3 regions of the Mesorhizobium sp. Ca11 genome follow, and region 2 is predicted to be linked to each of the others. Evidence: predicted binding sites of a transcription regulator. Region 2 holds the regulator's gene; each other region holds the start of a gene.
What was found. The regulator LexA, encoded in region 2, represses DNA repair genes until DNA is damaged. The targets are predictions, from matches to a motif close to TGTTCNNNNTGTGTTCNG.
Positions count from the first base shown of each region.

Region 1: the regulator LexA is predicted to act here: its motif matches at 1,270-1,287, upstream of LB538_RS26290 (DNA recombination protein RmuC).
Region 3: the regulator LexA is predicted to act here: its motif matches at 1,911-1,928, upstream of LB538_RS28200 (ImuA family protein).

Region 1 is NZ_JAIUHU010000020.1:20,959-24,235, forward strand. Features, by position in the region: gene fmt (methionyl-tRNA formyltransferase) at 1-392, opposite strand, end outside; gene def (peptide deformylase) at 686-1,216, opposite strand; gene LB538_RS26290 (DNA recombination protein RmuC) at 1,320-2,573, shown strand; gene LB538_RS26295 (GFA family protein) at 2,817-3,221, opposite strand; gene LB538_RS26300 (cation diffusion facilitator family transporter) at 3,257-3,277, opposite strand, start outside.
Region 2 is NZ_JAIUHU010000011.1:117,387-120,663, reverse strand. Features, by position in the region: gene LB538_RS20060 (ComEC/Rec2 family competence protein) at 1-1,540, shown strand, start outside; gene lexA (transcriptional repressor LexA) at 1,576-2,310, opposite strand; gene kynU (kynureninase) at 2,744-3,277, shown strand, end outside.
Region 3 is NZ_JAIUHU010000027.1:24,487-27,763, forward strand. Features, by position in the region: gene LB538_RS28195 (DUF6504 family protein) at 1-876, opposite strand, end outside; gene LB538_RS28200 (ImuA family protein) at 818-1,888, opposite strand; gene LB538_RS28205 (DUF3037 domain-containing protein) at 2,127-2,921, opposite strand; gene LB538_RS28210 (HipA family kinase) at 2,918-3,277, opposite strand, start outside.

The DNA of each region.
Region 1 (3,277 bases), on a different contig from region 2:
TCGCCGGCCATGATGGCGCGCTGGATGGGAGCAGCACCACGCCAGCGTGGCAAAAGCGAGGCATGGCCGTTGAGGCAGCCCAGCCTTGGCGCGTCCAGAACGGCTTTCGGCAGCAGCAGGCCGTAGGCGACGACCACCGCGACATCGGCCTGCAAGGCGGCAAAAGCCTGCTGCTCGGCCTCGCTTTTCAGCGACGTCGGCGTCCGAACGTCGAGCCCCAGCCGCTCGGCCTCGCGCTGCACCGGCGACGGCGTCAGCTCCAGCCCGCGCCGGCCGGCGGCGCGCGGCGGCTGGGTGTAGACGACCGCGATCTCGTGGCCGGCCTCGGCGATGGCGCGCAAGGTCGGCACTGAGAAATCCGGCGTGCCCATGAAGATGACGCGAAGCGGCATGACGGATGTGCTCCTGTTCCTACCGCCCGCTTTGGCGCTTGCTTTCGCGAATCTCGATCAATCGTCGAAATCGCGGCCGAAATCGCGCTTCCTCTGAGCCTCGATCTCATTCATCATATCGGCAAATTCGTCGCTGTCGCGTCTTCAGACATGAATGCGCTGCGGATCGCATCCCATGTGGAGACTTGTGGCTTTGGGCCAGGTTCAGGAATGTTGCTGATCGGGGTGTCGTCCATCGAAACCTTCGACTGATATCATGATCCAGGGTTCTTTCAGGCGCGGAAAGGCGTCGCCTAGCCCACCATCTTGCCCGGCGCCTTGTCCTTGGCGAGCTTCTTGAACTTCCGCACCACCATGTCGCGCTTGAGCTTCGAGATGTGGTCGATGAACAAAACGCCGTTGAGATGGTCGATCTCGTGCTGCAGGCAGGTGGCCATCAGGCCTTCCGCCTGCATCTCCTGCAGCTTGCCGTCGCGGTCGAGATACTTCACCCGCACCGAAGCCGGGCGCTCGACCTCGGCGTAATAGTCGGGGATCGACAGGCAGCCTTCCTCATAGACGGACCGCTGGTCGGAACTTTCGAGCACTTCCGGATTGATGAAGACATGCGGCTGAGGCTCCTCGCCTTCCTTGGCAAGGTCTATGACCAGCAGCCGCCGCGGCTCGCCGACCTGGATCGCCGCGAGGCCGATGCCCGGCGCGTCATACATGGTCTCCAGCATGTCGTCGGCGAGCTTGCGCAAATCGGCATCGACGCGCTCGACCGGCTTGGAAACCTGGCGCAGGACGGGATCGGGAAGGATGATGAGCGGCTTGATCGACATGGCGTCTCACCTAAGACCTCGCTTGAAAAGCGTCAACCGGGGCATCTTTGACCTGTTCACGTTTTGATCTGTGCCAGGAGGCCGAATCGGTTATGCTGCCCAAATGAACGACATGACCTCCGTCCTTTCCGAGCCCATCGCGCGGCTTGGCGCCACGACCGTGACGCTTGGCCAGGCGCTGGCTTTCGGCGCGATCCTTCTGCTTGCGCTGTCCGTGGCGCTCGTCGTCGCCTTGTGGCGCGCGGCCGGGGCACGCGCGGCGGCGGCCGCCGAAGCCGCCGACCATGCCCGCGATGCCGAGGCGAGGATGGCCGACATCATGCAAGCGCAGGCCGAGATGCAGGGGCGCATGGGGGCGATCGCCGAGGTGTTCGGGGCGCGCCAGGCCGAGCTCACCCAGTCGCTCGGACAACGGCTCGACGCCATGACGGGGCGCCTCGGCCAGACCATGGCCGAGCAGACCAGGTCGACGCATGAGAGCCTGGCCAAGCTGCAGGAGCGGCTGGCGGTGATCGACACCGCGCAAGGCAACATCCAGTCCTTGGCCGGCCAGGTCGTGCAGCTGCAGGCTATCCTCTCCAACAAGCAGACGCGCGGCGCCTTCGGCCAGTCACGGATGGAAGCGATCGTCGCCGACGGCCTGCCGCACGGCGCCTATGAGTTCCAGGCCAGTCTCTCCAACGGCAGCCGGCCCGATTGCCTGGTGCGGATGCCCAACGGCGCGCCGTCACTCGCCATCGACGCCAAGTTTCCGCTGGAGGCGTGGAACGCCATCCGCGCCGCCGAGGGCGAGGCCATGCAGAAGGCGGCGGCCCAGGCTTTCCGTCGCGACATCGAGGTGCATATCCGCGATATCGCCGAAAAATACCTGATCCAGGGCGAGACACAGGACACCGCCTTCATGTTCGTGCCGTCGGAATCGGTGTTTGCCGAGATCCACGAGAATTTCGAGGCGGTGGTGCAGAAGGCGCATCGCGCTCGCGTCGTCATCGTCTCGCCCTCGCTGCTGATGCTGTCGATCCAGGTGATCCAGGCGATCCTCAAGGACGCGCGTATGCGCGAGCAGGCGCATCTGATCCAGGGCGAGGTCATCCGCCTGATGGAAGATGTGGGTCGGGTCGACGAGCGGGTACGTCGGCTGCAGACACATTTCGGCCAGGCGGCGCGCGACATCGACGACATCCTGGTGTCGACGTCGAAGGTGACCAAGCGCGGCCAGAAGATCGAGGCGCTGGAATTCGCGGAAGGCGAGACCGAGGCCGCGCGAGGTGCCGCGCCAAAGGCCGAAGGCGGTTCGCGGGTAGCAGACTCCAAGACGGGTCAGCTCAGGCTGCGCGTCGTCGAGGGCGACGAGTAGTCGCTCGACGCCGACGTTGGAACGACCGATTCTTCCTTCGCTGGCGAGGTCGCATCCCTTGGAGATTGTCTGGAACGCCTTGCATGCCATGAGGCTAACGCAATGAGACGGCTAAGAATTTTGCTCCGCCGAGCCCCTCATATCGGTCACGGCATGGATCTTCGGGTCATGCCCGAGGATGACGAAGGCGCGAAACAGTCAGCCAATCGCCGAGGCTTCCGTCAACGGGCCGATCCGACAGTGCTACTGCTCCTCGATGGTCGCCATGCCTTCAAACTCCGGCAGCCAATGCAACGCCGAGCGGTGCCAGACCTGTCTTCTCGGCACCAGTTGGTCGCGCTGGCGCGCCGTGCCCACCCTAATACCATAGATTTTCGGTCCATCGCCAACCGACGTCGCATAAAGATGCGATCCGCATTCGCCGCAAAACCCCTGCGCGCGCTTGGCCCCGCTGGATCCGGTCTTGATATAGACTTTCGGTGTGCCCTTGGTAATCCGGTAATGCTCTTCCGGCGCGCCGATGGTCACGCGAAAGGCCGTGCCGGTCAGCTGCTGGCAGTCGGTGCAGTGGCAGATCGAGGTCTTTTCCGGATCGACCTCCGCTTCATAGGCGATGGCGCCGCAATGGCATCCGCCGTCGATCTTCATAGGCCTTCCTCCTGACAAGTTCGCGTTGTCAAAATCTATCCCTCCTCCGAGGCCTC
Region 2 (3,277 bases):
CGGCGGTTCCGAGGGCGAGATCGCGGCGGCGCTGATCGTCGGCGTTCGTGCCGGCATTCCGGAAGCCATCAACGAGTCGATGCGGCGGACCGGCATCTACCACATCATTTCGATCTCCGGCCTGCACATGGCGCTGGTCGCCGGCACGATCATGGTCCTGCTACGCGGCGCCTTCGCGCTGTTTCCGGATTTCTCGTCGCGCCGGCCGGTGAAGAAATATGCCGCTGGCATCGCGCTGGCGTCGATCGCCGCCTATCTCGTGATCTCCGGCATCGTGGTGGCGGCCGAGCGAAGCTTCATCATGCTTGGCGTGATGCTGGTCGCCGTGCTTTTCGACCGCGCAGCGCTGACCATGCGCAACCTGGCGATCTCTGCCATCGCTGTCATCCTGGTCTCGCCGCATGAAGTGGTCGGCCCGAGCTTCCAGATGTCCTTCGCTGCCACCGCCGCCCTGGTCGGCGCCTATGCCGGCTTTGCCGACTATCGCGCCGGCAAAACGACCGCGCCGCCGGCAAAGCGTTCGTTTCTCGGGTTCCTATCGCGAAAACTGGCGATTGGAGCGGGTGGCGCCGCCGTGACGTCGCTCATCGCGGGCAGCGCGACATTGTTGTTTGCCATCTGGCACTTCCAGCGGGTGTCGCCGCTCAGCCTGCTGGCCAATCTGGCGGTGATGCCGATCGTCTCATTGGTCGTCATGCCATTCGCCGTGCTGAGCGCGCTGGCCATGCCCTTCGGCTTCGACGGTCCCTTCCTCTTTGTCATGGGCAAAGGCCTGACGGCGATGATCACCATTTCGGCATGGATTTCCGAGCGCTCACCGGTCGACGCCGTGGGGCTGATCTCGATCCAGTCGGTGCTGCTGGCGACGGTCGCGCTGGTCATCGCGACGATGGCTACCACCTGGCTGAGGCTTGCCGCCGTTCCTTTCGCGCTCGCTGCGCTGCTGGCCATTCCGCATGTCCGCACACCGGACGTGCTTATCTCGGAGGATGCGCATCTGGTGGCGATGCCGATCGGCGGCGGCGAGCTTGCCGTCAATCGCGAGCGCTCCAACGAGTTCACCACCGACAACTGGAAACGGGCGCTGAAAGCCGAGGAGATCGTGCCGCCGGAAAGGTTCGCCAGAGATATGCTGGACATTGCCGATCCCGTCGACCTGCCGCCCGGCTCGCCCTTCTATTGCACCGGTGATCTCTGCATCGGCCGGCATCCTTCCGGCGCGATCGTCGCGCTCGCCGAGACCCGCGACGCCGCCCGGCCGGCCTGCGGTTTCGCCGACCTCATCGTCATCAACGACGCCACGGCCTATAACCCATGCCGCGATCCGCGTGTGCTCGTCATTACCAAGCGGCAGCTGGCGCGCGACGGCAGCGCCGCCGTCTTCTTCGATCCGCAATCGGCAACCGCGCGGCCAACCGTCCGCTACGCGGTCGTAGAACCATACCGACCCTGGCACGAGCAGCGGAAATACACGCGCGAGGCGAGGGGACTGGCGCCCTATAAGCAGCCGGAAAAACCAGCCGCCGCACCGGCCCAATAGATTGTCGTTCGGGCGAAGACGGCGAGCCGTTCTGCTCAGTAGCGGCGGATAAGTCCCACGAGCTTGCCCTGAACCTTGACCCGGTCCGGTCCGAAGATCCGGGTCTCATAGGCCGGGTTGGCAGCCTCGAGCGCGATCGAGGCACCCTTGCGGCGGAAACGCTTAAGCGTCGCCTCCTCATCGTCGACCAGCGCCACCACGATCTCGCCCGGGCTTGCGGTGTTGGCATTGCGGATGATGACGGTGTCGCCATCGAAGATGCCGGCCTCGATCATCGAGTCGCCCTTGACCTCCAACGCGTAATGCTCGCCGCCCATGATCATGTCCGGCGGCACCGAGATCGAATGCGTCTGGTGCTGGATGGCGTCAATCGGCACGCCGGCGGCGATGCGGCCCATCACCGGAATGGATACGGCCGCCGCGGCCTCGTCGTCATTGCTTGGCGTCGGAGTGCGCGATGGCGTCGTCGGCTTGACCTGGCGACTGAGATTGCCTTGGCCGCCCTGGATGACGCTTGGCGAAAACTTCTTCGCGGCATTCAGGCCAGGCGCGATCGAGTCGGGCAGGCGCAGCACTTCCAGCGCGCGCGCCCGGTTCGGCAGCCGGCGAATGAAGCCGCGTTCTTCCAGCGCCGTGATCAGCCGGTGGATGCCGGACTTGGAGGCAAGGTCGAGCGCCTCCTTCATCTCATCGAATGATGGAGGAATCCCGCTCTCCTTCAGGCGTTCATGGATGAACATCAGGAGTTCATGTTGTTTGCGCGTCAGCATCGGCGGCCCCCACGGGTTCTGAAACCAGAATCAGAAAAACAAACCCAGAACAAACACTATCTGTTCCAGTTGTGTTCCGCAACCGTTTAAAGTTTAGTGAATTTGTTAAGGCTGCCGAAACAATGTCGCATCCGGTGATGCCCTGGCCGCCCCTTGTAGGACAGCGGCATTGATTCCGCTCGATTTTGGAGCTTCGTTAAGCTGAAACAAGAGCCGACACGATCACGAAGCCGCGGATGGGATCACGTCGGCTCGTTCCGTAAGCGCGCGGCACCGTGAACGAAACGAATCCAAAATGCCAACCTTGGCGAAGTTCCGATCCGCAGTCTTCGCCGTCTATGGACCAGCTAACACAGGACCAAAGGTTCTTGCCCTGTCGCCGAGGGTGGTGAGACAACCCCCTCGGCCAGATCGAAATGGAGGCGGCAGCACAATGAGGGGAATTCCTGATCTCGCCGAAGTCGAGGCGATGGATGCCGCGGATCCGCTGCGCGCCATGCGCGATCGCTTCGTCTTGCCGGAAGACGTCATATACCTCGACGGCAATTCGCTGGGCGCCGCTTCGGTGGACGCCTTCAGCGAGATCGAGACTGCCGCGAGGCAGGAATGGGCGCGGGATCTCATCCGCGCCTGGAACACCGCCGGCTGGTTCGATATGCCCATCGAGCTGGGTGACCAGCTAGGACGGCTGATCGGCGCGAAACCCGGCCAGACGGTCGTTTGCGACACGACTTCGATCAACATCTACAAGGTCCTGCATGCGGCACTTACAATGCGGCCCGAGCGTTCGGTGATCGTTGCCGAGGGCGACAGCTTTCCGACCGACCTCTACATGGCGGAAGGCGTCGCATCGACGCGGCCCGGCACGGTGCTGCGGCTCGAAGGCGCCGATGCCCCGACGATTGAGGAACTGGTCGACGATCGCGTCGCGGTCATTCTGGTCAACCACGTCAACTACAAATCCGGC
Region 3 (3,277 bases), on a different contig from region 2:
GCTCTGCTCCAGCGCGGTGAGCCGCTCATGGAACAGTCTTTGGATCAGACGCGGCTCGCGCATCGGGCGCGAAGTGCCGACGGCGATGCGGTTGACGGCGCCATCGACGCGGAAGAGAAGCAGCGCCAGCGTCCTTGCGCCCTCGCCGCGGCGTTCGAGGTCGGTCTTCAAGGCGATCGCCAGCCGGCTCACCAGCCGCTCGATGTCGTCGGTGAGCACGACCGGCTCGGCAAGATGGCGCTCGACCGAGAGCGGCGCGACGGGAAGGCGCGGCGACACGGCCTCGTCGAGGCGGCCGAGCGCCTGGTCGAGGCGCAGAAGCAAGGTGGCGCCGAAACGGCGGGCAAGCGGCGCGCGCGGTGCTGCCATCACCGCGCCGGCGGTGCGCAGGCCCACACTTTCCAGGCTGGCGCGGGTCTCCGGCGCGATGCGCAGCGCCGACAAGGGCAGCGGCGAAAGCAGCGCCTCCTCCTCGCCGCCGGCCACGATGCGATCGCCATGGAAGCGCGCCGCCGCCCAAGCGGCGCCCGGCGTCGAGGCCAGCCCGGCGCGGACATCGAAGCCCTGCTGGAAGAAGCGGGCGAGGATCTCGTCCTGCATGGCGCGCTCGCCGCCGAACAGATGCGTGCAGCCGGTGACGTCGAGGAACAGCCCGTCCTCGCCGTCGATCGCCACCAGCGGCGTGTAGCGGTCGCACCAGTCGGCAAGGCCTTCGAGCAGGCGGCGGTCGGCTTCCGGATCTGCCTCGACCACATCGATCGAGGGATGCATGGCGCGCGCATCGGCGATGCCCATGCCGCGCTTCAATCTGAGCGCCTCAGCCCGCTCGTCGAGGGCTGCGATGCGCTGGGTGTTGTTGTCGCGATGGCTGATCACCAGCGGCGGCTGAGGCGACGGCAGGCGATGCGAGGGCCGGGAACGCCAGGACCGCCCCAGACGCTGGCGCAGGATCCGCTCCGCGGCCAGATGCGGGAACCACAGCGACAGAATTCTCTGTTCTTTCTGCAAAAGCGTGCTCATCGGGGTTCCACTCCAGTGTGAACTGTCCAGGCAGGGCCGTGCGGCTCTTGCCGATATCGACTTTGAAGGCGGGGCGGCCGATCGAGCCGGCGAGCGGCCCGGCGAGGGTCTCGCGGCTTGCCGCGGGCGCCGCCGAAACGATGAGGCGCACCGGAGCGGCGGTGGGATCGGCCTCGCCGGCCTGGCGCAGCAAAAGCAGCGGGCGGCCGGCGCTCCGGGCCCGCGCATGCAGCCGGCGCGTGGCGGTGAGGTCGAGAAGCCGCGGACTGCCGCGGATCTCGAGGATGACCGCGGCAAAGGCCGTCATGCGGGCCGCCTCCTCGGCGATCCACAGCGCGTCGAGCAGCTTCGGCGCCTCGGAAAACAGCAATTGCCCCGGCTCGATGCCGAACAGGGCATGAAGGCCCCTGGCATAGGGCATGCCGGCCTCGTGGAAGATTTCCGCCGTGCCGACCCAGAGGATCGGCAGACCCTGCTTCTCCCTGAGGACCAGGCTTACGAGCGAGAGCGCGAAGCCGGCAACGGCGCCTGCATCGCGGGTCTCCAGGCCATGGATTTCGCTGAGCGCCGCCTTGGGCAGGCCGCCGCCAAGCGCTGCATCGAGCCTATCGATGCCGGTGTGCAGGAAGGCATCCGCCGAAGCCACGGCAAGGCCGCGCCGGACAATCGTCATGTCCGGCCCGGCGGCATCGCTGGATGTTTGGTTTTGCGCCATTCCGGACGGAAAACTGCTTCGCACTTTTCCTGGAATTGCTTCGGGCGCGCACCCCGAGGGCGCCTGCAGGCGCTCGGGCAGCGTTCCCTCGATCTTCGCGATCTGGCGGCGCAGGGCAAAAACAGTGTCCCGCGCCACGGCGCTCATCGCCATGACGTTCACTTCCAGCAGCAATTGTTCCTGTTATGTTCCTATAGATTCCAGAGGCGCCCGGAAGAGTCAAGCAGAGTCGCAAGGAATTTATTCCTTATGGCAACGGTCTGATGGTCGAGGCCGACGAGACCTATTGGAACACGATGGCAATCCGGAGCCGCCAAACCGCTAGAAGGTAGGCACCTTATGGCGTCGGGCGACCGTCTAAATACCGCCGGAAAGCTGCCCGAACGCGGGACTAGCGATGGAGGACGTAATTCTGGCGGATGTCCGTAACCAGTGGCTCGATCTCGTTTAGGGTATAGAATCGGACATGGTGGCGTTCCATTTGATCGGCAATCATATTGACGAATCCCGCATCCTGTACCTGAGCATCGTCTCCGACCACCACCAACCGGGCAGGTCGTTCAAGGGCGGTTTCTTGGTAAAGGAGTTCGCCTTCTATCATGTGTGGACTGGCGCGATTGAGCGCCTTGTCCGGGTCACCCGCAAGCGACACGGCGTCGATCAGATTGAAGGCTCCGTTCTGATAGGCAAAGGGAACCTCAATTTTTATGCCTCCAGAAAGATGGACAGGATCGGGCTTTACGAGGAAGTCCTCAACGCCGTTGGAGCGAAAAGCTTGCGCCAGTTTGGTCGACAACCTTTGCCCGCGCGGGGAACTGGAAACCTCGCCAACCAGCTTTTCGAACAACTCGCTGACAAGCTGATCCGGATCCTTAACCAACACAGATCGAATGGGAGAGAGGCGAACCTTCCCGGACCTGAGCGCTATGAATTTCTCGATTCTCTCTCTGTCCCAGCCGTTGCCAAATTCATACCGCAACCGATCTTCCATCGATTCTTTCAGGTGCTGAAAATGGTTTCCGAGATGTATCTTGAACGCCTGTTCCGCGCGGCGTGGGCGATGGCTAAACTTCACGAAAACCGAGCCGTAGGCGAACACGATGACGCCAATGTTCACAAACTCAGCCCGCTCCGGGAACTCTGAGTACTGAACGAGCGAAAAATAGCCTTGAGACTCTCGGATCATTTTACCAACCCCGGGATTTCCGGTTCATCCACCAATCGCCCTGCGATGGTGTTCACCACATATTCCGCGCGCCCACAAATCAAATCGATCAGCGAAAGCGCGGCATTGGGTCCGAAGCCCCATTGTGCAGGAATAGAATTAACGACTTCGATCACAAAATCGCGCTTTAATTGAGACAGCCTCTCGACGGCGCGCCTGACCGACTTTGCATCGATATATGGGTCGAAGGCGGGGAACTTGCCATAGACATTGGGGTCTAAAACCCACGCCTCGGGGGCCGGCCCCATCGGAAAATCAACGTCGTTCCCGATGAAGCAGCTTGAGTGATCGATGGGGACAAGATCGTATTTGCGACG